DNA from 3 places in the Exiguobacterium sp. s101 genome. Region 3 is predicted to be linked to each of the others. Evidence: riboswitches for the same ligand, from Rfam matches in the RefSeq annotation. Region 3 holds a riboswitch; each other region holds the start of a gene.
The links. Region 3 has a riboswitch for S-adenosylmethionine ahead of metK (methionine adenosyltransferase). Riboswitches for the same ligand answer to the same signal wherever they lie in the genome.
Positions count from the first base shown of each region.

Region 1: another riboswitch for S-adenosylmethionine. It lies ahead of msrA (peptide-methionine (S)-S-oxide reductase MsrA); the one in region 3 lies ahead of metK (methionine adenosyltransferase).
Region 2: another riboswitch for S-adenosylmethionine. It lies ahead of KNO76_RS07475 (Na+/H+ antiporter NhaC family protein); the one in region 3 lies ahead of metK (methionine adenosyltransferase).

Region 1 covers NZ_JACSKX010000006.1:1,296-11,357, reverse strand. The annotation lists partial or broken gene KNO76_RS06615 (GTP-binding protein) at 1-829, opposite strand, end outside; gene KNO76_RS06610 (hypothetical protein) at 938-1,204, opposite strand; gene KNO76_RS06605 (SMP-30/gluconolactonase/LRE family protein) at 1,217-2,098, opposite strand; gene KNO76_RS06600 (class I SAM-dependent methyltransferase) at 2,245-2,844, shown strand; gene rlmN (dual-specificity RNA methyltransferase RlmN) at 2,881-3,942, opposite strand; gene KNO76_RS06590 (amidase family protein) at 4,008-5,414, opposite strand; gene KNO76_RS06585 (hypothetical protein) at 5,528-5,689, shown strand; SAM riboswitch class I at 5,734-5,833, shown strand; gene msrA (peptide-methionine (S)-S-oxide reductase MsrA) at 5,901-6,425, shown strand; gene KNO76_RS06575 (DM13 domain-containing protein) at 6,543-6,848, shown strand; gene KNO76_RS06570 (hypothetical protein) at 6,992-7,228, shown strand; gene KNO76_RS06565 (class I SAM-dependent methyltransferase) at 7,415-7,969, opposite strand; gene KNO76_RS06560 (NAD(P)/FAD-dependent oxidoreductase) at 7,966-8,883, opposite strand; gene KNO76_RS06555 (GRP family sugar transporter) at 9,115-9,978, opposite strand.
Region 2 covers NZ_JACSKX010000007.1:22,098-32,159, forward strand. The annotation lists gene KNO76_RS07470 (GGDEF domain-containing protein) at 87-1,766, shown strand; SAM riboswitch class I at 1,865-1,960, shown strand; gene KNO76_RS07475 (Na+/H+ antiporter NhaC family protein) at 2,028-3,311, shown strand; gene KNO76_RS07480 (TVP38/TMEM64 family protein) at 3,329-3,973, opposite strand; gene trhO (oxygen-dependent tRNA uridine(34) hydroxylase TrhO) at 4,199-5,140, shown strand; gene KNO76_RS07490 (divergent PAP2 family protein) at 5,258-5,683, shown strand; gene KNO76_RS07495 (PucR family transcriptional regulator) at 5,774-6,997, shown strand; gene ald (alanine dehydrogenase) at 7,130-8,260, shown strand; gene murB (UDP-N-acetylmuramate dehydrogenase) at 8,349-9,269, opposite strand; gene KNO76_RS07510 (diacylglycerol/polyprenol kinase family protein) at 9,424-10,062, opposite strand, start outside.
Region 3 covers NZ_JACSKX010000017.1:3,070-13,131, reverse strand. The annotation lists gene KNO76_RS12505 (MDR family MFS transporter) at 1-856, opposite strand, end outside; gene mnmL (tRNA modification radical SAM protein MnmL/YtqA) at 1,033-2,007, shown strand; gene mnmM (tRNA 5-(aminomethyl)-2-thiouridylate-methyltransferase MnmM) at 1,961-2,536, shown strand; gene KNO76_RS12490 (alpha/beta fold hydrolase) at 2,567-3,283, opposite strand; gene KNO76_RS12485 (GNAT family N-acetyltransferase) at 3,372-3,842, opposite strand; gene KNO76_RS12480 (hypothetical protein) at 4,007-4,528, shown strand; gene metK (methionine adenosyltransferase) at 4,569-5,777, opposite strand; SAM riboswitch class I at 5,910-6,029, opposite strand; gene pckA (phosphoenolpyruvate carboxykinase (ATP)) at 6,351-7,922, shown strand; gene KNO76_RS12465 (alpha/beta hydrolase family protein) at 7,941-8,708, opposite strand; gene ytkD (RNA deprotection pyrophosphohydrolase) at 8,689-9,162, opposite strand; gene KNO76_RS12455 (glucose-6-phosphate isomerase) at 9,262-10,062, opposite strand, start outside.

The DNA.
Region 1 (10,062 bases), on a different contig from region 3:
CCATCCAATTCATCAAACGCTCAGGATGGAACGGTCGACGACGACGGTAAACGAACGAACTAATCCCATACTCTTCCGTTGCCGGCGTATGTTCTTCTGCCTCGAGCTCTTGAATCCATCCCGCCGCATACATCGCCTGATCGAAATCGAACAACCGGACGTCAAGTAGATCGTCTAACGCCACGTCCGAGTAGGTCGAAGTCAACAATCGTGCGCTCGGGTTGAGCGTCTTGAGCAGACCTTCCATCTCCTGCAGTTCCGCTTCAGACACCCGGTCCATCTTGTTCAAGACGATGATATCCGCAAACTCGACTTGGTCGACAAGTAGGTCCACAACTTCACGGACATCTCTTGTATCGACGGCTTGTTGACGTTCCATGAGCGATTCACCAGAATTGAAATCTTTGAAGAAACGGTACGCATCGACGACAGTGACCATCGCATCGATATAGACACGGCTCGTCAAATCGATCCCAAGGGCGTCGTCGGCATACGTGAACGTCTGTGCGACGGGAATTGGCTCGGAAATCCCTGATGACTCGATGATAATCCCATCGAGGTCACGATCCTTTGTCAGCTCATCGACAGCCGTGAGCAAATCTTCACGTAACGTACAGCAAATGCACCCGTTCGAGAGCTCGACTAACTTTTCATCGGTACGGGAGAATCCGCCCTGTTCAATCAACTTCTCATCGATGTTCAACTCACTCATATCGTTTACGATGACCGCATATTTTTTGTGATCACGGTTATGTAAAATGTGGTTGAGCAGTGTCGTCTTCCCGCTACCAAGATAACCTGAGAGTACCGTAATTGGAATTCGTTTCATGATGGACCTCCGTTAAATAGTAATCATTACTCTTTGTATAATGTAACGGTTCCACCCTTTTGTCAATAAAAAAACACGCCTCATCGACGTATTTTCATGAACATTCAATTATTCTTCCAACGCTTTCCGTTCTGCTTCTGAACGCGGATAGGCGTTTGCTTGCCACTCGGCTCGATAAATGGAGTCGAGCTGCGTCAATCCGACTTCATCCTCGTCCTTGTCCGAATCGACACTCGGGACCTCGTCCCACTTCGGATCGAGATAAGAATGATCCTCTTCCCGCGCTCGACTTTCTTGTAATTTTTGAATTCCCACCTTGACCGCTGCCGCAACTGCCAATCCAATACCTGCTCGCACTAACAGTCGTTTCACCATCGTATGTCCTCCTCAACGCCCAAAGCGATAAAGCGGCATCCCTTTCACATCTGTCTCGATAATAAATACCGATCCAGCGTCCGGATGTTCGGTTAACGCCTCCTCGTCCATCCCTTCACGTGCTGTTGTGATGGCTAATCGATTGAGACCATCCCCGATGAAGGCGCATGATGTGACATTCGGGGCAGGGACGTGAACTTCTAACACTTTTTCACCGGTCGATGGATCCCAGCGAGATACTTTACTTCCTGCATAATGTGCGATCCATAAAAAACCTTCCGTATCCGATGTCATGCCATCCGGGAAGCCGTCCTCTTCCGAAAAGTCGATGACGACCTTTCCGTTCGACAATGTGCCGGTCTTCATGTCAAAATCATATTGTCGAATTTTTTCGGTCGGTGTATCAATATGATAAAAAACGGAATGGTCAGGAGACCACGTCAACCCGTTTGAAAGTGTCAACTCATCCATAAGTGTTGTCGTCGTTCCATCGCGGTCCACCCGATAGAGAGATGCCTGATTCTCTTTATCGTCCAAGTGGAGCGTCCCGGCAAAAATACGACCGTACGGATCGGCTTTCCCATCATTAAAACGTAATCGACCTTCAGGGTCATCCAATTCGACAATTTTAATTAACTCCCGGTTGATTTCATCCCATTCATAAATCCCGTCTTTAAGACCAAGGACGACACCATCCGTCACTTTTGGAATGACGAAACCGACCTGTTTTCCGACTTCGAAAGAAGAAATCTCGTCTTCTCGCTCGTCATACCACCATAACGTATGACCTTCGATATCCACCCAATAGAAACGCTTCAACTCAGCATCCCAACAAGGACCTTCACCAAGCGTATTTCGTACCCGAATCCACAACGACGCATCTATTCTTTCCATTACTTAGCCTCCACTCTATCCATTAGTTCAGAAATCTATTCCCTTCTCCCATCTGGACTATGCATGAATTCGAAAAATCGTAGAGGATTTCCACCCTAGTCACATCATTTTGATATATTTATGGAAAGGTGAGAGGAGTGGATCATTTGTCTAAATGGAACGAACGTTATAATACCGATGAATATGTGTACGGAACGGAACCAAATCAATTTTTACTCGACTTCATCACAACACATCGGCTTGAAGGAAAACATGTGTTAGCCATCGCTGAAGGAGAAGGTCGAAACGCAGTATGGCTCGCCACACTCGGACTCGACGTCGAGATGTGGGACGCTTCGAAAGTAGGGCTCGAGAAAGCGAAGCGATTAGCGGCTTCGCGAAACGTCTCCCTTCAGACGAAACAGATCGATTTGAATGAAGCGGACTGGTCGCAAGATGCGTATGACGTAGTCGTCTGTATCTTCGGCCACTTTCCTCCGCATGTCAGAGAAAAAGTGTTCGCCGGTATTCGACAAATGCTTCGACCTGGTGGCCTATTCATAACAGAAGTTTACTCTACAACCCAACTCGCTTACGGGACAGGCGGACCAAAAGACGCCTCACTTCTGTACACCGAAGAGATGTTTCACCAACTCGAAGACGATTTCATCCCTCTCGTTTTAAACGAGAACGTCGTATGGCGAGAAGAAGGCACGCTCCATCACGGTGAATCCGCTGTGATTCAATATATCGGACAAAAACGATAAGCAAATGGCCTCCCCGAGGTTCGGAGAGGCCATTTTTCATTTCGCGCCTTCGACGTTCATATGCTTACTGCGGAGTTGTCCACATGCCGCATCGATGTCTGTCCCGTGCTCGAGACGGACACCTGTGTTGACGCCACGTTTTTTCAAGATGTCGTAGAACGCCATGATGTCCTCAGGCGTGCTTCGCTCATATTGGATGTGCTCATTGACCGGGTTGTATGGAATCAAGTTGATGTATGACTTGTCTTTGATGTCTTCAATCAAATCGGCGAGTTCTTCCGCATGTTCCGGTAAATCGTTCACTTTCGAGAGTAGGATATACTCGAAAGTGATTCGTTTGTTCGTCTTCTCGACGTAGTAACGAATCGATGGCATGAGTTGATCAAGCGGGAACGCCCGGTTGATTTTCATGATGCGTGTCCGAAGCTCATCATTCGGCGCATGAAGCGAGAGCGCCAAGTTGATGCGTAAGTCAAGGTCTGCGAACTTGTAGATCTTGTCCGCAAGCCCACTCGTCGACACGTTGATCTTACGCGGAGCGATCGCAAGACCACGCTCATCTTTGACGACACGCAAGAAGTCGACCAAGTTGTCGAAGTTATCGAACGGTTCGCCGATTCCCATGACGACGATATGGCTGACGCGATCACCATCTCCTTCTTCATCGAGGAAGTGTTGGACGGTCATGATTTGCTCGACGACCTCACCAGCCGTCAAGTCCCGTGTCTTCTTCAACAATCCGCTCGCGCAGAAGCTACAGCCGATGTTGCAACCTACCTGAGTCGTCACACAGACCGAACGTCCGTATTTGTGACGCATGAGCACCGTCTCAATGTAATGCCCATCATGTAATTTAAGTAAGAATTTGACCGTTCCGTCGCCCGCTTCCTGTTTGACGAACAGGTCTTGAGTCGAGATGACGTATTTCTCTGTTAAGTACTCGCGCACCTCGTCTCGTACGTTGAGGTCGTCCATCGATTTGACCCGATCGATGTAGAGCGAATCCCAAACTTGACGTGCGTGGAAGGCACCGTATCCCGCTTCCGTACACTCATTTGTGAGTTGATCGAACGTCAACCCGTATATAGATGATTTCATTGTAATCTGTCCTTTCTCTAATCCGCATACGTATCATTGTAGCGGACGTGAGAGACGGGTGCAACTTACGAATAATCTGGAGGTGTCGGTCGTGTGATGAACTGTTCGAACGCATAAGCGACCCGAATCAAATCACGCTCCGCATAGCTCGTCCCCGTGAACGAGAGGCCGAATGGGGCACCGCTCTCTTTCAGTTGATAAGGGATTGTAATCGTCGGATGCCCTGCTTTCGCAGCCATGTCGTAGTTCATGTCATGTGGGAGGACGATTGCATCCAGTTTATGAGTTTGAAGCAATGCGTCAATCCCTTCTGTTTTCGAAAGACGGACGTCCTCGATGCGACGGTCGAGATAGCTCGATTCAATCAGTTTTCCAGATCGGGCGTTCGCCTCTTCAAAGAGGCTCTGACCGTGCGGAATCGATTCAGGATGTTCCGCGTTCCACTCGATTAAATCAGAAAGCGTCTTAAATGGCACTGTCGTGTTCGCGAGATACGCCTCGACCCCGAGCTTGAATTCGTCGAACAGGATGTCCGCCTGCTCTAGCGCCGTATGCTTCGGCAGTGTGACCTCGACGAGTTCGATTTCTGCTTGCCGTAACAATCGGATTGCCTGTTCATATAATCCGACTTCTTCGTCTGAAATGTCTGGTTTGACGAACCCGACGCGCATCCCGACCGCCTGCCTCACGTCGAGACATGTCACGTAAGGGGGGCCGACCGGTGTCTCAAGAGTCGCCGGATCCGATTCATCCTCACCACACATCGATTGTAAGGCGATGACCGCATCACGAAGCGTACGCGCCATCGGTCCTGCCGTATCTTGAGAACGTGAGATCGGAATGATTCCGGAGCGGCTGATCAATCCGACGGTCGGCTTGATCCCGACGATGCTGTTATGGACACTCGGATGGACGATTGAACCGCTCGTCTCAGATCCGACTGCTAGAAGCGTGAGGTTTGCCGCGACAGCAGAAGCCGACCCTGAGCTTGATCCCCCGACATCCAACCCGTCGCCATATGGGTTCATCGTCTGTCCACCGACGGCACTCCAACCGTTCGGCATATCTTCCGTTAAAAAGTTCGCCCACTCGGACAGGTTCGCCTTCCCGAGGATGATGGCCCCGTCAGCCCGCAAGCGTTTGACGAGCTCGGCATCTCGACCGGCGAAATGATGTCGCATTGCGGCAGCACCTGCAGTCGTTCGCATCAGACCGTTCGTCTCGATATTGTCTTTGATTAAGAGGGGAATGCCGAGTAGCGGTTTGCGTACCCCTTTTCGGTAGGCTCGGTCTGCCGCCTCTGCCTCGAACAGGGCGTCTGGATTGACTTGAATGACGGCGTGAAGCCGTTCATTATATGTCGCAATCCGTCCTAAATAATAGGCGGTCACGTCTCTCGCCGTGAATTGTCCTTCTTTATACCCACGATGCGCACGTTCAATCGTCAGTTCATGTAATTGGATTTGTTCCATCATACATTCCTCCTTTATCTCTCCCCTTTTATTCGTGCTCTATGTCTGATTTCCTTTTCGTATCGCCAAGTCGATGTGTTCTTGTTACACTTAAGAAAAAACAGGAGGTTCCTATGACACGATCCTACATATTCGTGTTGCTAGCTGTGTTCGGTCTATTTTTCTTACAACTATACGGTGAAAATGTGCCTTATGGTACACCCATTTCCATCGCTTTAATTGGATTCATCATCGTCTTGACTGTTTTTCAGTTGAAACGAAAACCGAATCATTGACGAATGTATTTTGAGGATGATATGATGCTCTCACCAACTACATATCGATATCAAGAGTGAACGAGAGATCTGGCTCCGCGACTTCACAGCAACCTGCCTTAGGCAAGGTGCTACGACCAGCAAGGGAAACCTTGAACGATATGACGAAAGCGCTCATGTCATCCGACGTGAGCGCTTTTTTGTTGAATGACGATTTGGAGGGAACGACAGAATGAAAAAAGCAACATTCGCAGGCGGCTGTTTTTGGTGCATGGTGACACCATTTGAGGAATTACCAGGGATTGAAGGCATCGTATCCGGCTATATGGGTGGACAAGTCGACAATCCGACATATGAACAAGTCAAAACAGGAACGACTGGTCATTTAGAAGTCGTTCAAATCACATATGATACAGCATTATTCTCGTATGAACGTCTCCTTGAACTGTATTGGATTCAGACCGATCCGACCGATGACGGTGGTCAATTCCAAGACCGGGGACCTCAGTATGCCCCAGCCATCTTCTACCATACGGAAGAACAACGAGTCGCTGCTGAGATGAGTCGCGATGTGTTGGCGGCGAGCGGGCGCTTCACGGCCCCGATCGTCACGAAAATAATTCCAGCGACGACGTTCTTTGCTGCAGAAGACTACCATCAGGACTATCATAAAAAAAATCCGAAGCATTATAAGGAGGACCGGGCCATCTCGGGACGCGACGAGTTCATCGAGGAGAAGTGGACCGAGACAGTATGATATTCAACGGACGCGAATTGAATGATTCGCGTCTTTTTATAAGCTCATGAATCGGGAAAAGAGACGTCCGAGTCACCGGAAGCACAACCGAGTCCAACCGAAGTAGCGGGTGTGTTCATGGACGGGGAAAAAAATTATGAGACGACCGGGACGATTCGCTCGGTCGAGGCAGAAGACGGGACATATCTCCGATTTGAAGAGTTCGAGACGACGAACGGTCCAGACTTATTCGTCTATTTGACAAAACCAGGGCAAGAGACGACCGAAGGCGTCAGTTTAGGGGCGCTAAAAGGGAATATCGGGAATCAAAACTATTTGGTCCCTGCGGATGTGAATCTAGAGGAGTACAACACAGTTGTCATCTGGTGCCGTGCGTTCAGCGCGACGTTCGGGACGGGAGAACTGACTATAGCAAATGAATGAATTGACTGCAGGGCGGCTGAATGAATCGGCCACCCTCTTTTCATTTGAAATCGGCTAAAAAATAAAGACCAATCATCCAACATCAATTGTGTATATGCTATCATATATGTAAATAAGTGTAATTTCAATGAGGAGGGTCGATCATGGAGCAGACATTGCCACAACTATACAAACACTACTTTTGGAAACGTTTCTTTCTATTTTTCATTCCATTGATGGTGGTCGGCATACTATCCGAACCGATGATTATTCAGAATCCATTCGAAGAGCTCGAAGACTATGGAGCATTTGTGTTTTTCTTGGCAATTTATATCCTTGTACTCGGTGGATGGGCGGCATTTATGTCGTCGATGATGTGGCGGATCAAACAATACAAATGAAAAAAGTAATCGATATGGTAAAGTGCGGAACTTAGTATAAGGCTGAACGAATCACTGCTTGTTCAACCGTTGAGAAGACGGGGTAGCCTGACGAGATTTCAATCAATAGGTCGGATCATACGGGGATCCCCCACCTTAAAGCAAAGCTTAGGCGGGGGGCGTTCAAATAATAGTTTACCTACTCCCTCAACTGCTCTTTTTCAAGATATACATATGGTAGCGCGCATTGAATTCCGGATAGTCTGTATAGCTATCAGCAAGTATTTCCCAATCGATTTCCAACTCATCGAGCACGCGCTTCAAGTATGTTTCCCTTTTTTGGCACTGTTGCATAAAAATGGCCAACACCTCACCGTTCTTCAGCTCCGCAGCAATACGTTGGAGCAGTTTTGTTTCGTCCTCAATCTCCCTTTTATAAAAATGTAGCATTGAATCTAACAGGACAATATCGTATTCCTCATCTATCGGATAAGTGTAAACATCTCCTATTTTTCCGGTCACTCTCAACTGCTCGTCACGGGCGACTTGATTCATTTGTTCGAGCCCGACAGTGGAGATATCGACGCCTGTCACCGTGTACCTTAACCTTCCTAAAAATAAAGAGTCTCTTCCTTGTCCGCATCCTAAATCTAAGACATGCCCTTTCGGTTCATACGCCTTAAAGAACGCCATGAGTTCAGGGTATGGATTCCCGAAATAATGTTGTTCTTGATAATGTGTATCGTAGATTCGTTCCGTCATGTTACCTCACCTCGTTCCCAATCTTCCATCGCCAGTTCATGGTTAATTTCAGCTGCGACTTCATACCCATCACTCGAAGCCTTTAGCAATCCAGGGAACACATTCTTTGTGTCTCCGATCACATATAGTCCCCTCACGGTCGTTTTCGCTCCTTCTTCAGTTTTGACTCCCCCCATGTCTGTATAATCGATGCCAAAGTGGTCTAGAGAAAACGCCTGATATTCGCCTGTATCCATGATAAACCCAACAGTTCGATGGTACGTCTCCCCTGACGTCATAACGACCTTTTGTAGCTGACCCTCGGTTGAAATAAGTTTATCAATCACCTCTTCTACAAGCTCCACACCGTGCCCTAGTAAATCTTTCCGATCTTCTTCCGAAAGCGTTGCAGCACCGTTTGTAAACACGATTAGATCCTGACTCCAGTTATAAATCAATTTAACGTAGTGAATAAGCCAAGGCTCGTTCCCAAAAATCGTCAAAGGTTCATCTTTTCGCTCCCAACCATCACAATAAGGACACGGAAAAACCGTTGAGCCGTATACGTTCTGTAGTCCTTTGATTGCCGGCAGTTTTTCTTTTATCCCCGCTGCTACAATGACACGCGGGCTGGCAAAGCTATCCCCATTATCGGTCTGAACGGTAAAAATGCCATCTCTTTTTTCCAGTACCGTAACCTTGGTTTCAACATAGGTTACTGTCGGATATGCCTTGATTTCGACTAAACCGATCGACTTGAATAGTTCGGGCTTCACACCGTCCCGTGTCAAATACCCGTGCGATGCATGCGTCACACGGTTCCGTGCGGTATTAGCATCCAATACGAGAACCTTCCGCTTTGATCGTCCAAACACAAGGGCTGAACTTAAGCCAGCAGCTCCGCCCCCTATTACAATCGCTTCATATTGTTCCAACGTGTCCTCTCTCCTTTCTAACAATCGCACTTGCCGTTTTCGCTACATATGTACCTTCAGCAATCCCTATCGGTAGTTCTCTCACCTGATCTCCTAGATTTAAGACGACGAGCGAAGGAAAAAGGACGATTGTCCCGAAAACGTCGGTCGAATCGTCCTTATTTTTGTTCAATCTCGGATGGAACGGAAGATTTTCAATTCCTCTGACTAACTTGTTCCTTCAAACCCGATTTAACTCTTGGCAATCCCAAGCATAAATCCAGCGACGACAATCAAACCGATTCCCATAAATACATAGACGCGTTCTTTTGTCGTCTTCTCTTCTTTCAATAAATAAATACCACCGAGTGTCGCCACGACGACGTTCAATTGGGACAAGGCGAACGAGGTCGCGATCCCGACTTCTCCGCTTGAAACGAAAAGTCCGAAGTTCCCGATCCCCCAGGCAAGACCCGCCAAGATGTTTTTGAACGTACGCGGATCCAGTTTCTTGACGTCTTTCTCACGAAGACTGAAGAAAAGTGCTGTGATGAACATCCCGACGGATTGTGGAAGGATTGCCGTGATTCCCTCTACTTCAAAGTAGTTCGTCAAAACGGCATACGTGACGTAACCGATACTTGAAACGAAGAGGACGAGTAGTCCCTTTTTCAAGGCGCCGGCACTATCTTTGTCTTTTTTCTGTTGATACGAAGTCATCGTCGCCCCGATGATGATCAAGACGAGCGCTGAAAACCCTAACCATAGCTCCGTCGTCGTCTGCCAGTCTCCGAGAACGATGACTCCAAAGAGAGACGTCCCGACGAGCTGCATGCCCGTACTGATTGGCATCGCCTTCGAGACACTTAAGATTTGGAATGATTGAAACTGTAAGTATTGACCGAGCGCCCAAAACGCCCCTGAGATAAACCCGGTCACGATGGCGAGTGTCGTGAACTCCGGTCGGAAGACGAGGGCAATCACTGCCGCCATGATCATCGCCCCGATGGTCGTTCCGATCAATTGCTGAATTGGTTTGCCTCCCACTTTCGACACGATGAGCGGAATACTTCCCCACATGAGTGCGGGTAAGAGTGCCAAGAGAATCATTTCCATAGAGCACACCTGCTTTCTTAATATAACGTCTAACATGAAATTCCCAGGCTTTTAATTTTATAAACCTAAAATGAAAAAGAGAAT
Region 2 (10,062 bases), on a different contig from region 3:
AGGATAGAAGAGAAGCAGGACTCTCACGAAATCCTGACGAATCTTTACTATTATATCTTGAAATTTCCCAAGCTAGGAGGGAACATATGAATCACTTTCGCAAGATGTCCGTGCTCGGCTGGAGTATATGGAGCGTTTTATTCCTCTTCACCATCGGATTATTTGCATTGGATATCCTGCACGCCCCAACCATCGATCCGTTGTCGTTTATTTTAATCTCATTACTCGTCGTCATTTTTCAACTCGACTCAATCGAAGTCAAAGGTGTGTACTTCACTTTTTCTGAGAGTATCGTCTTAATCTTATTTTTATTTTTTGGATTTGAAACGGCACTCATCGTCAACCAAATCGGATTGTTTATTTTTCAATTTGCCAATCTGAAACCAAAAGTCGCCATCCGTCGATTCCGTTTCACTTATCCTTGGAACGCCATTACAGCTTATTTAGAAATTGTTATTCCGGCAGCTGTCTATCTCGCCATTGGTGGCGAGACCGGACTTGACTTTTATTCACAGGAATCTTTTGTTCCACTCGCCGGACTGTTTCTTGAAATTTTCTTAAACACCGTGTTCCAAAAATATCAGGTGAAATGGTGGTTCCGTGTCGACATCGCCTTGAGCGACTTTATGAAGATTGCATTTTATACGTACGTCGTCAGTCTGATCTTCATTTTAGCGGCGGCATTGTTCCGAGAGACCAATCTACTTGTCGTCAGTAGCATCGCGGCTGCATTAACATTTTTTATTAAGCGGCTCCTCATTCAAAAAGAGCGGCAAGATGCATTCAAATCGTTGATCGAACAATACGATGAAGCAAAAGAAGCCGTCTCCTTGTCACAGAGTGAGGCGCAAGCCATCGAAGTTTTTTTAAGTCAGTGTGAACAATTGAATCACTACGATGAAGGATATGTCGAGTTTAGATTGTTCGATCGTATACTCTACTTTGATTTGAAGACACGTCAACCAATCGATCGACCAGTAGTATACGCACTACTCGACATCAGTCAACCGAATGACCCCGTCCTCGACTATGAGATGCGATTTGAATGGGATGCCTCACTTTCCGATGCTTTCCATAATGACTATCATAGCTTCGTCTCTGTCCGCTCGGAAGAAATAGAAGGAATTCGTACATGGATTGTCATGACCGGCGAGCAGGTTTATGGATATCCAAAAATCATTCAGCAGGAAATCATCAAACTCTTAAAGTCGTTCAATCGGACCATCAGTCGGTGTCATGAACGAGACCGTCTCTATACCGAGAGCCGGACGGATAGTTTGACGCTTCTCGCAAATGCACGCGCATTTTATGAATATGGGATTCAACAAATATCCAATATCTCGATGTATCCGATTTCGGTCGCCATGCTCGATATTGATTTCTTCAAAAAAATCAATGATACGTATGGACATCAAGTCGGTGACCACGTGTTACAAGAATTCGGGCGACGAATTCGACAAGTACTTCGTACAGATGATTTTGCCGCACGATATGGCGGGGAAGAATTCATTTTACTCCTCAACCAGTGTGATATGACCCAAGCGATTGAAGTCGCAGAGCGCATTCGTCACCAAATCGAAGCAAAACCATTTTGTGTCGACCAATACGAAATTTCTGTGACCACGTCGATTGGAGTCGATACGATTGAAGCGTTTGGAAATAAGCGTCTAGATGATACGATTCGAAACGCAGACCGTGCGCTGTATGTCGGTGGGAAATATGCAGGACGTAACCGCGTGGCACACTTCAACAATTTAACGACGTAAACTCCCCTTTCTCACATCGAATTGGGGAGTTTTTAAGTTGACAACTAGATTCGAAACAGGTACGTTAGGGAACGTGTTTACTAATTGAATAGATTAACTTTTTATCGAGAGAGACGGAGGGACTGGCCCTGTGAAGTCTCGGCAGCGGGGAACCTGTGCCAAATCCAGCGGGCGTATTGCTCGAAAGATGAAAAGGGTATTTCGCACGAAGGACCTTTTTCTCAGAAAAGGGTCCTTTTTATTTTTAATGAGGTGATTATTTTGGAACAACCAACAGCAAACAAATGGGCACTCTTGCCGTTGCTCGTCTTCTTACTCTTTTTTATCGGAGCGGGTGTCTATTACGGGGATTTTTATAAGTTTCCGGTCCTCGTTGCGGCCATCATCGCCTTGATGGTTGCAGCATTCATGACAAAAGGAAATGCTATCCAAACCGTCGAGCGCATCGCTCAAGGAGCCGGCAATCCGGGAATCATCATTATGATTTTTATCTTCTTACTGGCCGGCGCATTTTCAACCGTCGCTGAATCAATCGGCGCCATCGATGCAACGGTCAACGCTGCGTTGACTCTCTTACCACCATCGCTTCTTTTGAGCGGGCTCTTCGTCATTGCCGCCTTCATCTCCATGGCGATGGGAACGTCGACCGGGACGATTGCTGCACTTGCACCAATCGCACTCGGTATACATGAAGAGAGTGGTGTCAACGTCGCCATCGCTGCGGCAGCGGTCGTCGGGGGTGCGATGTTCGGGGATAACCTCTCGTTTATCTCAGATACGACCATCGCTGCTGTGCGGACACAACGGACGAATATGCGTGATAAGTTCCGAACGAACTTCTGGATTGTGTTACCGGCCGCAATCATCACAACCATTTTACTCGCCGTCTTATCGAACGGTGAATCGACTGTCGATGTCGCTGCATTTGAGTGGTATAAACTGATTCCGTATCTCGCGGTGATCGGACTAGCGTTAACAGGACTGAACGTCATTCTCGTTTTGTTAGGTGGGATTACGCTCACGGGTATCATTGGTCTACTTGACGGAAGCTTATCTGTGACAGCGTTTGTGACAGCCATTGCGGACGGGATGATCGGCATGGCCGAAATCTCGTTCTTGACGTTACTCATGGGCGGACTTGTCGGACTCATTTCACATAACGGCGGTCTCGCATATTTACGTGATGCCTTGACGTCACGCATCCAAAAACGGGCCGGTGCTGAATGGAGTATCGCCGGTCTTGTCAGTGCGACAAACGTGGCGACGGCGAACAACACGATTTCCATTCTCGTAGCCGGACCGCTTGCAGCGAACATTGCAGACGAATATGACATCGAACGGAAAAAGTCTGCTAGCGTGCTCGACATCTTCTCGTGCGGCGTACAAGGGATTCTCCCATACGGAGCACAACTCCTCATTGCCGCAGAGTTGACGGAGACGGCATCGCCTGACCTCGTCCCGTTCATGTTCTATCCGTTCCTCCTCTTTATTTGCGGAGGGATTGCCATTGCTTTCAACTTCCCGCGCTTTAAAAATCAGTCATAAGCGAAAACACCCCTTTCTCAAAGGGGTGTTTGTCGTTTGGTCACCATCTCTTGTTTCAATTGCTCGTTCCGTTTCTTGAACGCCCGTCGCTTGAGCACTTCCTCAAGCCCTCGACTGATGGCCCATAGTATGACTAAGAGCAGACCGAGCATCGACAAGCGAAACGGGCTTTGAATAAATTCTTCCCACTGGTCTCCGATGACAGAGAAAATGACGACGACGAGCAGTTTACCAAATCCCGCTGCTAATATGAACGTACGGAGCTTCATTTGGATGAGCGCCAGTAAATAGGTAATCAAACTGACCGGGATGAACGGGAGTGAATATAAGAACCCGAGCGAAATCGGGCTCATGTGATTAATTCGTTCTAACCAATATATCGCCGTCTTATGCTTCTCAAGCCATCGTGTCATCGGTTTTCGGAAGATGTACCGGACGGCCGCGAAGACGACAATCGTTCCGAGAAGACTCCCGATCCACGACAAGAGAACACCTAACAAAAAGCCATATGTCGCCGCATTCGCAGAAATGATTAAGACGAGTGGCAGAAAAGGGAAGATTGCTTCTAAAAATGGAGCACCAAGACCAGCCCAAGGACCACCAGGCAAACTCTGAAGCCACTCAATCAATTGGATAATGTACTGTTGGAGAGAAGTGAGCATAGTCGTTCCACCTTCAACTTTTGTTACTACTCTATTACCCGAATTCGATTTAGAAGACGCATCTCCCTGCATTCATCAAAAAAAATTAAAAACCATTTGCGAAAATCCGTCGTGATATTTATCATATAATAATGGACTTGTGGTTGCAGGCAAGTCTATTCGTCGAACGACACAACCCAACGTTCGTTTTCCTGCAAAAAACTGAACACAGGGGAGCAACATAACATGGAAACAAAACCAATGCGGGTCTTGCTGTACTATAAGTACGTCAATATCGAAGACCCAGAAACACTCACGCAAGAACATTTGAAGTATTGTAAAGATCTCGGTATCAAAGGGCGTATCCTGATTTCTTCTGAAGGAATCAACGGAACGTGCTCCGGTACATGGGAACAAACCGAGCAATACATGAATGATTTGAAAGCAAGCCCACTCTTCAGCGATATTGAGTTTAAAATCGATGAAGTCGAAGAGCATGCCTTCAAGAAAATTTTTGTTCGTCACAAGAAAGAGCTCGTGACGTGGCGCTTTGATGGTGAGTTTGATGTGCCGAAACAACACGGAGCATACCTAGAACCAGCAGAATGGAAAGAGATGATGAACCGTGATGATGTCGTCATCCTCGATGTTCGTAACAACTACGAGTACGAACTTGGTCGCTTTAAAAATGCGATCAAAATTGATGTAGAGGCTTCACGTTACATGCCGGAATGGCTTGAAGAGAACAAGGACCTCTACGAAGGGAAAACTCTTCTCACATACTGTACCGGCGGCGTCCGTTGCGAGAAATTTACAGCATATATGCGTGACCAAGGTCACGATAACATTTTCCACTTAAAAGGTGGTGTCGCGATGTATGGAAAAGACGAAGCGACAAAAGGAGAGAACTGGGACGGTGAGCTTTATGTCTTCGATGAGCGCATCAACGTCCCTATCAACTCGGTGAACCCATCTGTCGTCTCACATTGCATGCATTGCGGGACAGAAACGGTTCGTTACGTTAATTGTGCCAACCCGGAGTGCAACGTTCAACATTTCTGTTGTGAAGAGTGTGAACCGAAACAAATGCGTTCATGCTCAAAAGAGTGTCAAGAACACCCACGCAACCGTTATATCATCGACAATATTGCAGAGAAACTTCAGGAAACTGAAGGAGTAGTCGGGTAACAAAAATCGACCAAAAGGTGTCACGGATGACTCATCCGCGGCACCTTTTTTGACGAAATCTTAACGTATAATCTGAGACGCTTTCGGGTATAGTGAAGGTACTATGTCAGACAGGAAGTGAATACTTGCATGTTTAACGAACCTTTACTCGCTGCGATTCTTGCTTGGTTTATCGCCCAAGCGGCCAAACTCGTAACTGAACTCATTAAAACACGGGATTTTGAAATTGAAATCATGTTCGCTTCAGGCGGCATGCCGAGTTCACACTCATCTACTGTCGTTGCTCTCGCTACGGCAATCGGTCGTGCAGAAGGGATTGACTCGAGTATGTTCGCACTCGCCGTCGTCTTTGCGACAATCGTCATGTATGATGCTACCGGAGTTCGCCAGGCGGTCGGGTTTCAAGCTCGTCTCTTGAATGACTACTTTAAGGGGATCAAACATGAAACCCCGCTCTTGAATGAGCTTGTCGGACATACGCCGTTCCAAGTCATCATTGGGGCTTTACTCGGCCTTGTCGTTGGATTGTTTTTTCCCATTTAATCGTTAAAGGTATGTCATTTCTCACACTCTCGATTCTTTTTGTGAAGTTTCACAAAGAAGACGGTATACTCAGAGTGAGGAGGAATCGATATGCCTTTTTTGCAGAAATCATATGAATCACTCGATACACTCGCCGAAGCGATTGGCCAAGCGATTCGAGCACCTATTACGATTGAAAATCGCTATCACCAATTACTCGCCTATAGTACCCATCCCGACTCGACCGACCCGGCCAGAATCGCGACCATTATCGGTCGTCGCGTACCTGAAGCCGTGATCGAAGATTTATGGGAGAGTGGTATTTTAAGAGAAGTCACCGTCCAAGATGAACCCGTTGTCATCCCAGCGCGGCTCTCCATCGGTCTCGGGGAACGCGCGGCAATCGTCATCAAACAACATGATGAAGTACTCGGCTATATTTGGAGTTTAGCCCGCACAAATCCGTTCACCAATCAAGAGTTGGCAATTCTACAAGAAGGAGCGACAATCGCCAAGAAACTACTCATGACAATTGCGATGCACGAACGTCGTATCAGTGCCGAGCTTGAACGTTTTTTATTAGATGTCCTTGCTTCTTCGTCGCTCTCCGATTCTAATCGCGAAAGATTGAATGAACTCGCACCTATCGCGGTCGCGAGTCGTCTAACAATCATCGAATGTACCCAACCGATCACCCCTCAACTCGCTGAGCGTCTTCATTATGTGCTCGCAACTCAAGAGGCAATCGAAGTCGTTTTACATGCCATCGATGGTCAGCAGTTACTCGTCTGGCACTATATGAAGTCTGAACTGTCCGATGAAGAGACGGAATTATTAGCTTGGGCGGAACGGTTCGAACAGTTACTTCAAGACAAATTTATCGAATCCGAACCACGACTCGGAATCAGTCGACGCTTTTTTGAGAGTGACATGTTATACGACGCAGCCGAGGAAGCAAGACGCGTCACGACATTGCGTCGCAAGTTCCCTCTCGAACTCTCGACTTCCCGTGCTTTCGAACAGATTGGAATTTATCAACTTGTCCCAGAGCTCGCACGGCGCATCGGGCTCCGACTTGAAACCCATCCGACCATCGAACGGTTGCAACATTACGATTCGTCCCATCAGACCGAACTCGTGACGACACTCGAATGGTATTTTTATTTCGAAGGCAATGTTAAGCGAGTCGCATCCCACCTACACATCCATCCGAATACCGTCCTATACCGGATTCGACGCATCGAAGAGTTGACGAATATCACTCAAGTGTCATTACCGGAACGAGCTATGATTTATTTGGCCATCAAAGCTGGTCAATATCGATTAGAAGACTAGACGTTCGCTTTGTGTTTTTTCACAAAGCGAACGTCTTCGTTTTTAGAATCCATGATAAAGACAGCGCTTTCAATTGGATTTATACTAGGGGTGTGAACAATTTGTGTCAACGGAATGAAAGGGGAATGTTCCATGAAAATCGGGGTATTAAAAGAAATTAAAAACAACGAAAATCGGGTGGCATTAACACCGATGGGTTCATTTATGCTAACAGAGCTTGGTCATGACGTAGTCGTCGAAACGAACGCCGGACTCGGTAGTGGATTCACGAATATGGAGTATATCGATGCAGGTGCAACAATCGTCGAAACAGCGAAAGAAGTATGGGAAGGCGTCGAACTCGCACTTAAAGTAAAAGAGCCACAGCCGTCGGAATATCAATATTTCCGTTCTGATTTGACGCTCTTCACGTATTTACACCTCGCGGCGGAGCCAGAGTTAACGAAAGCGCTCGTCGATTCAGGTATAACAGCAATTGCGTATGAGACAGTAGAGGTCGATCGGACGTTACCACTTCTCACACCAATGAGTGAAGTGGCAGGTCGGATGGCTGCCCAAATCGGAGCACAAATCCTTGAAAAACCTCACGGTGGGAAAGGAATTTTAATGTCAGGATTACCAGGCGTGCCTCGTGCGAATGTTACCGTCATCGGGGGCGGTGTCGTCGGAACGAACGCGGCCCGCATCGCAATCGGTCTCGGCGCAAGCGTTACGCTGATGGACATTAGCCCTGCTCGTCTTCGTCAAATCGATGACTTGTTTGGAAATACCATCAACACGTTAATCTCAAATAAATATAATATCGCCAAACGAGTGGCCGAGAGTGACCTCGTCATCGGGGCTGTCCTCATTCCAGGAGCGAAAGCACCTAAGCTTGTCACAGAAGAAATGGTACAACGAATGTCACCAGGCTCTGTCATCGTAGACGTCGCGATCGACCAAGGAGGCATTTGTGAGACAATCGACCACATCACCACGCATGATGCACCGACGTATGAACGTTATGGTGTACAGCATTATGCCGTTGCTAACATGCCGGGAGCAGTACCACGCACATCAACAATGGGTCTGACGAACGCGACGATGCCATATATCATTGAATGTGCACAAAAAGGCGTATTCCAAGCACTTCTTGAAAATGGTTCACTTCTCAAAGGCTTAAACGTCATCAAAGGGACTGTCACATATGAAGCGGTCGCTCGTGATCTGGAATATCCGTTCGTTCCTGCTCATGAAGCGGTCGCAAAACAAACACAAGCATAAATCTAAGGCAACGAGATGCCCGTTCTCGTTGCTTTTTTGTTATAAATGAAAGAAGGAATCGAACGAAGTCGTCCGATTCCTTCTTTCATTATGCATTCTCAACGGTGATGTCTTCCCCGATAATTTTCACTTCCGGTTCTAACTCCACTTCGAACTTTTCTTTGACGGTCGTTTGGACGTGACGAATGAGCGAGATGTACTCTGTCGCTGTCGCCTCGTCAATATTGACGATAAATCCGGCGTGCTTGAGCGATACTTCTGCTCCTCCGATTCGCTTACCCTGTAGACCTGATTCCTGAATCAACTTGCCGGCAAAATAGCCAGGTGGGCGTTTAAATACACTTCCGCATGAAGGATACTCCAGCGGTTGCTTCGATTCACGTTTATATGTCAAATCGTCCATCACTTCTTTGATCACTTCGTAGTTCTTCGGTTCGAGTTCGAACGTCGCTTCTAATACGATCAATCCCTCTTTAGATACACGACTCGTCCGGTAATCAAGTTCCAGTTCGTTTTTTGACAAATGAAGTACTTGGCCTTCCGGTGTCAATACCGTCGCAGACGTAATGACGTCTTTCGTCTCTCCTCCGTATGCACCAGCATTCATATAGACCGCACCACCGACCGTTCCAGGAATACCACAAGCAAACTCAAGACCAGACAAGCTCTCTGCAAGCGCTTGACGAGAAACATCAATAATCGCTGCTCCAGCTTGTGCAATCATTTGATCGCCATCACGACGAATCGTGTTTAATTCATTCAAATTTAAAACGATTCCGCGGATTCCCCCATCCCGGACAATCAAATTTGAACCGAACCCAAGAACCATAAATGGCATCGCTTCCTGATGGGCTAGTTCTAAAACGGCCTGTACTTCTTCGTACGTATGTGGTGCTACGAAGTAATCTGCCTTTCCACCTAGTTTTGTATACGTGTGCGCCGACAATGGCTCGTCTTGAAGGACGCGCTCGGTCGGAATGATACTTTGAAGTTGCTGTAAAAAGCTCATGCGTTCACTCAATCCTTTACCTTCTATTTAATCAGTGTTCGGTCCCATTTCATTCATCCCGAGCACGTCCCTGAATGGTTTCAGTACGAAACACAGTATACAAATGATTACCGGGCGTGACAAGCAACGTTTTTCTTACAAATTAACAATTAGTTTATAACAATAGTGATGTGGCCATAGCAACTACAATGGGGATTGTAAAGTTATCCCAATCTCGATACGATATCGCTTCTGTCAGCGTTGCAATGATGGAAATAATAAACCCATAAGTTACCACTTGCCACATCACGATATCATTCCACAAAAACAATAAAAATAAGACCGCATATGAACTAAGGAACATCGCGACACTTCCTTGGAAGGAACGCTTTTGGCCGTATAAGTCATAAGTGATTGTGCCGTATTTCCGTCCGATGAGTGCAGCCATCCCGTCTCCCCATGCGAGAACGAGTGAACCGGCTAAAAAAGCAATCGGCTCTGACTCAAAGAAAAAATAGAGGATAACGAGTAACGCGATTGGATAATAAACTGTCCCGAACGACTTTCTTTCCGTTTGATGTACCGGCGATGGACTTTTGTATAACAAGACCGCGTTCGCAAAGGTAAAAAAGATAAGCGGGACTGCCGCAACGTACCATGACTCTAATAACCAAATCGCTAAAAGAGACCAGTGCCCGACTGCGATATGTACACTTTTTCGAATTGTTTCATCTGTCCACCCAAGACGTTTCCCAACTTGTTCGAGTCCTACGAGAAATACGAGGACGACCACGATCGAAAGAATTGAACTAAT
Region 3 (10,062 bases):
TCGATGCCCCGATGATCAATTGACGTTTCAAATCATCCTCAAACTGTCGCAACACCCGATTGAGTAATGGCTGTGCAAAAACAATCATTGCCCCATTCACTGTCCATAGGAGTGAGTATTGACTGATTGTGACACCGAGGTCTTTCGAGTGAACCGCGATCGTTCCTTGCCACTGAACGTAGACGAACCAAAGCACCGCATAACCGATAGCGACATACCACATCGACTTCATCGTCGCGCTCGAGAGCGTCGTGGCCGCTGCTTCTAGCTGGGATTGCACGACAGGACGTGTCGGGTTCTTCAAATAGCGAAGTCCAAATAAAAGAACCACAACAAATAGAACCGACAAGAAGAAGTTTGCGTAAAAAATCCACTCGATGTTCAATCGCGCGATTTGACCGCTCATCGCTGTACCGAGGGCGACCCCAACATTTTGCGCGACATAAATCGCGTTGAAGGAACGACGTCCCCCTTCTGGCCAAATGAGTCCCGCAAACGCATAAACGGTCGGAAAGACAAGTCCCCCTGAGAACCCGATCAAACCGAGCCACACCAAATAGCCGAAGAACGTGGCGTGGAACAGTAAAAATCCAAGCGAACTCGCAAGCAACAAGCCGACGGAGATGACGAGCGTCGCTTTTCCTCCGATTCGGTCGAATAGCGTCCCTCCAATGTAGTTACCGACGATTGCGAGTGCGGAGTTCACGAGAAGCGCCACTCCGGCAAGCGTCATCGACTCACCTAAAAAATCATGAATATACAGGGTGTTAAATGGCCATAAAAAAGACGCCGCCGTTGTATTGAGCGCCATCGCAATGACTAGAATCCATACCGAGATTGGCATTTTATTGTTCACACCAAGTCCTCCTTTCATCCCTCTTCACATTAAAAAAATCGGCACAAAAGGCCGAATCGACAAGATTTCCTTATCAAACCTAAACGAATGCCAAAGAAGTGTCAAGAAAAATTACTCATTATGAAGTTTTGTCATTTTTCATTTGTGATAGGATGAGCAAGGAAGGAGAGATAACCATGAATCCATTTGGTCAAAACCGCTATCATACATTGAATGAGGCATATCGTCGGGAATACGGGAACAAGGTGTTTAAAGTGCCGCTCGATGGTGGCTTCACATGTCCGAACCGTGATGGCCGCGTCTCCAAAGGCGGATGTACATTCTGTTCAGATGATGGAAGTGGCGATTTTGCGGGTAATGCCTGTGACCCGATTCCCGTTCAATTCGAAGAAGTAAAAACGCGACTTCATCGAAAATGGAAGAACGCCGACTACATCGCCTATTTTCAGGCGTACAGTAATACCTATGCGCCAGTCGAAAGATTACGCGAATTATTCGAAGCAGCGCTTCAGCAAGAAGGTGTCGTCGGTCTCTCGATTGCGACACGCCCAGATTGCTTGCCTGATGACGTTGTCGACTATTTAGCCGAACTGAATGAGCGGACTTCTTTATGGGTGGAACTCGGTTTACAGACCGTACATGATACGACCGCAAAAAAAATCAATCGCGGACACGATTATCAAACATTTTTGAACGGTCTTGAAAAACTGCGTCGTCACAACATTCGCGTATGCGTGCACATCATCAATGGCCTACCCGGTGAAACACCGGAGATGATGCTCGACACAGCCCGAGAAGTTGCTAAAATGGACATACAAGGAATCAAAATTCATTTGCTCCACGTCTTGAAACATACACCACTTGCCCGTCAATATGAGAAAGGCTTGCTCGACTTGATGGAGGAAGACACATACATCTCCCTCGTTTGTGATCAACTCGAACGGATACCACCCGAGGTGATCGTCCATCGATTGACGGGAGACGGTCCGCCTGACTTATTGATTGGTCCATTATGGAGCCGTCACAAGATGCAGGTGCTAAACAAGATTCGTGCGGAATTGGAGCGACGTGATTCCTTCCAAGGAAAAAAGAAGGATGAGATTGATGGGATTAATGAGAGTACTACCATTTGCAAAACAATTACTACATGACCACCTCGAAGTAGGACATGTCGCCATCGATATGACTGCCGGGAACGGGCACGACACGTTGTTCTTGGCGAACGCCGTAGGCGAAACGGGACACGTATACGCATTTGACATCCAAACAGAAGCGGTTGCTTCAACCCGTGCACGTATACAGGAAGCAGGTGTCTATGAACGGGTGACCGTCATTCATGATAGTCACGATACGGTTCATACGGTCGTCGCGAATGAGACACGACCAATCACCGCAGCCGTCTTCAATTTGGGTTATTTACCAGGAAGTGACAAATCCGTCACGACACAAGGGAATACGACCATTGCCGCATTGTCTCAATTACTAGAGGTCATGGCTATCGGTGGTGTCATCGTCATCGTCATCTACCACGGCCATGAGAGCGGGAAGGTCGAACGGGATGATGTGCTTCGCTATGTGGAGTCGCTTGACCAAAAGCAGGCGGGTGTACTGCGTTACGGCTTCATCAACCAGATCAACCACCCTCCATTCATCGTGGCGATTGAAAAACGTTCAAAATAAAAGAAGGCGGCTCCTGTGAGTCGCCTTCTTTTATTCTTGAATCAATTCATAAAACGTCATGAGCGTTTCTGCAAATTTGGTGTTCAACCGCTCATACCCAAAATGCGGGAATCCTTCTAATCGACGGATATACACTTGATCTCCACCAATCTTTCGGCAGACGTTCAACGTCAACTTCACGTCTGCAAATTGATCATCAGGTGCGTAGAAACAAGCGAGCGGGAGACGTGGCAAATGTTTCTTTTCTTCTTGATGCTCTACGATTTCTTCTTCGATTTCCCGATATTGGGCATATGTGATTTCACCAAATCGGGACGATTCGTCGCCGCCGCCGCCGGTGAATGTCATCATTCCGAGTGGTAAGTCTGGGCGAAAACGATCGACTGCACTCGCGACGACTTGTTTTAATCCACCGATTTGACGAGTCGCATGCCAATCAAACAATGGAGAGATATAAGTCAGGCTCCCGAGCGGCACATCATACTCCTGAAGAAGCCGGTTTGTAAAGAGCGCCCCGAGGCTGAACGCCACGACATGAATCGGTAATTTATACTCGCCGGCCTCACGTAACGCCCGTTTGATCAATTGTTTATGATCTTCTGCCGTCAAGCCCATCGATTGGTCGCGGACGACAATTACTTCGTACTCGTCTTGAAGTCGTCGAATAAAATTCTCGCTGATCCGAGATGTGAACTGTAGCGGATAAACGATGACGATGACCCCTTTTTGTGTTTCTTCATATGTCATGCTGCCGTCACCTCATTTATAGACTATATTCATTGTATCAAAAAAACATCAGCCGCAACTGATGTTTAAGCAAAATCCGTCTGGAGTCTTAGCTCGGGACATATCTTAGATGAATGAGTTCCATCGGTTGGTCGTAGACCTCTTCTTGAATTCGATTCACTTCTTTAAATGATTGATGCAAGAGGAAAGCAATCGCCTGGTCATTCGAATTTTCAACGTACACTTCCACCGGTTGTGTTTTTTTCGATTGAAGGTGCCTTAAAAAATCTGCACCGTACCCGTTCCGATGGTGATCGGGATGAAGATAGAGACGAAGCATCTCCCACATGTCACCGCGATCGATGGCATGACAAAATCCGATGACATGGTCTTCATACTCGCCAACGATAAAATATTGTTCTCGTGCTTCTTCACTTGAACTGATTGCTCGTACAATCTCTTCTTGTCGATAGGCGCGCTCCATCGCTCTTGTCCGATTGGAATCATTCTTTGAAATCGTTGCAAGTGCAATCGTTCGAATTAACGCCGCATCTTCTGGAACTGCTTCTCGCATATTCATGATCGCTTCCCCCTTTAGGCCAATCTATTTGTATCATTCCCTATCATAGTGTTTTTATCCTGCACTACATTTCTTTTTCATGACGATTCATTATAAAACGTTATCTCAGCATTCGACTTGGGTATAAAACTAGCAATGCCAATCAAATGAAGGAGTGGAACAACATGGAACCAAAATTAGAGCATGACCCGAAAGTCGAACAAACAGAGAACCCAAATCGTCAATTTGACCAAATGAACGCGGGAAGTCCGAAAATAAACGTCGTGACCGGCATGTTACTCGGTGCACTTGTCGGCGGTCTCCTCGCATTACTTAGCTCCTCGAATCGAGATCATACGAAACAATCCCTCTCGAGCGCAAAATCTTCGGTCGGCGGCATTGTCAATGAAATGAAACAAGACCCTGCTGGTAAAGCCTCACAGGTTATTGAACAAGTGAAGACGGCTTCCGGCAAAATTCAGGAAGTATCTACAGACGTTCAGAACGTATATGAAAAAGTCGTCAGAGAAGTAGATACAGTTAAAGAAGACGTCAATAAAATCGTTGATACGGCACAAGAAGCCAAGTCTGATTTACAAGATATCGGTGAGAAGGTCGTCGAAGCGAAAGATACAGCTCTCGGACAAGAAACAACTTCCAACGATTCTGAGTCAGACGAAAATAAACAGACACCACCAACTACATGAACCAAAAAAAACGACCTTTCCGCGGAAAGGTCGTTTTTGATTACACGAAACGCTTCGCGCCTTCTTCAAGAACTGCTGCTTTATCTGTTTGCTCCCAAGGGAGTTCCACATCTGTACGACCGAAGTGACCGTAAGCTGCTGTCTGTTTGTAGATCGGGCGACGAAGGTCGAGCATTTTGATAATACCTGCCGGACGGAGGTCAAAGTTCTCACGAACGAGTTCAACGAGTTCTGTTTCGCTCAATTTTCCAGTGCCGAATGTATCGACAGCGATTGATACAGGGTGTGCAACCCCGATTGCATACGCGAGTTGTACTTCCGCTTTATCCGCAAGTCCTGCTGCAACGATGTTTTTCGCTACATAGCGGGCTGCGTATGCCGCTGAACGGTCAACTTTTGTCGGATCTTTACCAGAGAATGCACCACCGCCGTGACGAGCGTATCCACCGTACGTATCGACGATGATTTTACGTCCTGTCAAACCTGCATCCCCTTGTGGTCCACCGATTACGAAGCGACCAGTCGGGTTGATGAAGTATTTCGTTTCAGCATCGATAAGTTCAGCCGGAATGACTGCTTCAATGACATATTTTTTCAAGTCTTCTTGAATTTGCTCGAGTGTAATCTCTTCTGCATGCTGCGTCGAGATAACGATTGTATCGATACGAACAGGGTTGTTATTCTCATCGTACTCAACCGTTACTTGTGTTTTCCCATCCGGACGGAGGTACTCAAGCGTACCGTTCTTACGTATTTCCGCAAGACGACGTGACAACTTGTGTGCCAACGAGATTGGGAGGGGCATGAGTTCAGGTGTCTCGTTTGTTGCGTATCCGAACATGAGACCTTGGTCTCCTGCCCCGATTGCATCAAGCTCCTCTTCAGTCATTTGACCTTCACGAGCTTCAAGGGCTTGGTCTACACCTTGCGCGATATCGACCGATTGTTCGTCAATCGATGTCAAGACTGCACATGTTTCAGCATCGAAACCATATTTCGCACGTGTGTATCCGATTTCACGGATTGTTTCACGGACAACTTTCGGGATATCCACGTAAGTTGACGTTGTGATTTCACCAGCTACGAGTACAAGACCTGTTGTGACAGACGTTTCTGCCGCAACACGGGCATTCGGGTCTTCCGCTAAAATGGCATCCAAAATCGAGTCAGAAATCTGATCACAAATTTTGTCTGGATGTCCTTCAGTAACCGACTCTGAAGTAAAAAGTCGACGGTTCAAATTTGACATTCAAAAAACCTCCTATAATAAGGGTGATATGTGGACGGTACTCGTTCCCCTTACGCGTTGCTTTGGGACGGTAATGAAAAAAACCTCCCCCGATGACATACATGGGGAAAGGTTGAATCGTTCTTCCTTACCCTCTTATCGTTCGAAGCTAATGGCTTCGCTTCAGGATAGCACCTTTTCCGCACAAGACTTCATGTCGGACGGTTGCTGGGCTTCGTAGGGCCTTGTTCCCTCCACCGCTCAGAATAAGAGTATCCGTTACGAAAACCATCATATAAATGACATCCGATTATGTCAAGGGAATTGAACGAATTCGTATTTTTTCACAGACTTGCTAAACATTTCTGTTTGTGAATCTTCAACCATTTTTTTATTTCGTTTCTTTTTTTTAACACCTTGTGATAAGAGAATGTGTTAAACTATCCTTGTAAGAAAGCGCTTACTTAATAGAGAAGAAATGCTTGTTTTTAATTAGTGTGTCACATATAATTAAAAACGTCATACTAATTAATCTTGATTGCGGAAGTATGCGGATTTCATCCACATCTATTTAGGGGAAAGGTGGGATTCAGGATGGCGACAACGCTCCTGAAAATCGAAGAATTAATTAATCGTACCGACATGTTACGGAACTTGACGGTTCCAGAGCTGGTAGAAGAAGCCATTCAAAATGGTGAAGGTGTACTGACAAAAGACGGGGCATTATCTGTCAGCACCGGTGCTTTTACCGGACGGTCACCGAAAGACAAATTCGTCGTACAAGATGAAGTCAGCAACAACCTTGTCGATTGGGGGAAGGTCAACCAACCAATCGCTGAAGAGAAGTTTTCAGCACTTCTTGAAAAAGTACTCAATCACTTAGAGAAGAAAGATAAGCTCTACTATCTTGAAGCTGCGGCTGGCGCGGATGAACACTACACCTTACCCGTTCGTGCCATCACAGAGTATGCGTGGCATAGTCTATTCGCTAAACAACTCTTCTTACGTGAATGGCCGACGAAAGGTGCGTTCGACCCGTTTACGGTCATTTATGCACCGAGTTATAAAGCAGACCCTGCGGTCGATGGCACAAACTCAGAGACGTTCATTCTCGTTTCATTCGCCAAACGTACAATTCTGATCGGGGGAACAGAATACGGTGGTGAAATCAAAAAATCAATCTTCTCCGTCATGAACTTCTTGTTGCCTGAACAAAACGTGTTATCGATGCACTGTTCGGCAAATGTCAATGATGCGAACGAAACGGCTCTCTTTTTCGGATTGTCGGGAACTGGGAAGACGACACTTTCGGCTGACCTTGAGCGTCACTTGATCGGTGACGATGAACACGGATGGTCACCAGACGGCATCTTTAACATTGAAGGCGGTTGCTACGCAAAGACAATCAATTTATCACGTGAGAACGAACCACAAATTTATGATGCGATTCGATTCGGTTCATTGATTGAAAACGTTGTGCTAAACGATGATCGAACACCAGACTACAAAAACATTTCTTTAACGGAAAACACGCGTGCGGCATATCCGATTGAGTTCATCGACAATGCGATGCTCCCATCACGCGCAGGTCATCCGAATACAATTGTTTTCTTGACGGCAGATGCGTACGGCGTCTTGCCACCGATCAGCAAATTGACGAAAGAGCAAGCGATGTATCACTTCTTGTCTGGCTATACGTCAAAACTTGCCGGCACGGAGCGCGGTGTCACAGAACCACAAGCGACGTTTTCGACTTGCTTCGGTTCACCGTTCCTCCCGCTCGCACCAGAGCGTTACGCGGATATGCTTGGTCAATTGATTGAAAAACACGATGTCGATGTCTATCTCGTCAACACAGGTTGGACAGGTGGTGCATACGGTGAAGGTTCACGTATGAAACTCGCTTATACGCGCGCGATGGTCAACGCCGCAATCAATGGACAGCTTCGTGATGTCGAAACGATGAAACATGACATTTTCAATGTCGAGATTCCAGTAGCCATCGAAGGTGTACCGAGTACTGTTCTCAATCCACGAGATACATGGAACGATTCAGCTCGTTACGACATGGAGGCAAAAGCACTTGCCATGAAATTTAAAGAGAACTTCAAGCGTTTCACGAAAGCAAGTGAATCAATCATCGCAGCCGGTCCACTCGTCATCTAACTACATCAAAACACCGACTCAATCATGAGTCGGTGTTTTTTCTTGCTGTATCATCCAGTCCATCGCCTGCTCTGTCGTCTCCCATTTATCCCAAAATGGGAGCTGATGTCCGAATGGGACCACCCAAAATTCAGCCTGCTCCCCTAACTTCTCAGCGACAGCTGTCGCATGACGCAAGCGAACCTGCTCATCATCCGTACCATGGATGATGAGTGTCGGGGCCTCCCATTCTTTATAGAGCGGGGAGCGTTCGACGTATGCGGACTCAGCTGTCCTTGGGTCCCCACCTGTCATGCGACGTAACATCTTCCGCATCGAACGCTGTTCCTCATATGTCCATTCTAGGTTCGTCACGCCTGCCCAGGATGTGACCGTGGTGACCGGTCGTTCGGAGGCGAGCGATAGTGCCATCATTCCGCCTCGCGAAAAGCCGAGCACGTGAACCGGTCGTCCGCTCGTTTGAACGCGATCGAAGAGCGAGAGCACATCTTCCAAGTCATCCCCACCAAAATCCTCTTTTCCAGTCCCACCATGGTTGCCACGATAGACGGGAGCGACGACATGAAAGCCGCGTGATGCGAATTGCATGAGCCGCGGTAAACGGACGTCCCCGATTCGTGCCGTCCCTCCCCGTAAGTACATCAACACGTGCCCATTCGGTTGTTTTGGTTCGATTGAATACGCTACGACCTCTTCTCCATCATTTGTCGTGTACCACCCTCTTGTCACCCGATAACCTGCGTACGGTGGTAACACATCAACTCGGTCAAACCAACTGTTGTTCATGTAGAACCCTCATCGTCTCCGGTAAGACTCGGTCTTTCATCATAAAACTATAACGTTGATTGCGTAACAAATTACCCGGCAATGCATCAATCAAGACGGCCCCATCCGTCTCGTCGACGGCAGGATGATCTTCAAATCGCTCAATCTCTGCAAAGTAAATATTTTTGACGACCGTATCACCTCGACCGAGCACCCGATACTGTCCCAAGTAGCGTAGTGTCTTCACGATTCCACCGGTCTCTTCATAAACTTCTCGGATTGCGGCGGCGTCCTCATGCTCGCCCGGCTCGACTTTCCCGCCCGGAAACTCGAGTCCTCTTTGTTTATGCTTCGTCAATACCCACTTATCCTCGTAACGGGCGACGACCCAGACGTGGAGCGGTGTGTCTGAGAATGGATAATGGGTGAAGCTTAGCTCAACTTGATTATGATAGTAATCCTTGAATGTCTTCATAGTCCATCCCTTTCTTTCCCCTATCTACTCTCACTTTACCTTGTCTTCACCCAGTTTCAAACAAAAAAATCAGCCCGACTTGCGGACCGATTCGTTTTCTTATTGATTCAAGCGTTTTTCGAGTTCTGCTTTTTGTTCTTCATATCCCGGTTTACCGAGCAAAGCGAACATGTTTGCTTTGTACGCTTCGACGCCTGGCTGGTTGAACGGGTTCACTCCGAGGATGTAACCGCTCATCGCGCATGCTTTCTCAAAGAAATAGAACAAGTAACCAAGGTGATAGGGGGTCATCTCCGGCAATTCGACGACTAAGTTCGGTACATCGCCGTCTGTGTGTGCGAGAAGTGTTCCTTCTGTCGCCTTGTCATTCACAAATTGAATCGTTTCACCGGCAAGGAAGTTCAAGCCATCCAAGTCCTGTGCGTCTTCTGGAACGTTCATCGAATGACGAACTTCTTTCACACGGATGACTGTCTCGAACAAGTCGCGACGACCTTCTTGGATGTATTGCCCCATTGAGTGAAGATCCGTCGAGAAATCGACAGCCGCAGGGAAGATCCCTTTATTGTCTTTCCCCTCTGATTCACCGTAAAGCTGCTTCCACCACTCTGACACGTAGTGAAGAGCCGGTTCGTAGTTGACGAGCATCTCAATCGACTTTCCTTTTGCGTAAAGGGCGTTTCGTACAACCGCATATTGATATGCTTCATTCTCTGCCAATTCAGGAGAGCTGTAAGCGTTCTGTGCGTCACGTGCCCCTTCCATCAAGGCATCGATATCGATTCCGGCAGCGGCAATCGTAAGAAGACCGACTGGTGTGAGGACAGAGAAGCGTCCACCGACATCATCAGGAATAACGAACGATTCGTATCCTTCCGCGTCCGCGAGGGTCTTGAGTGC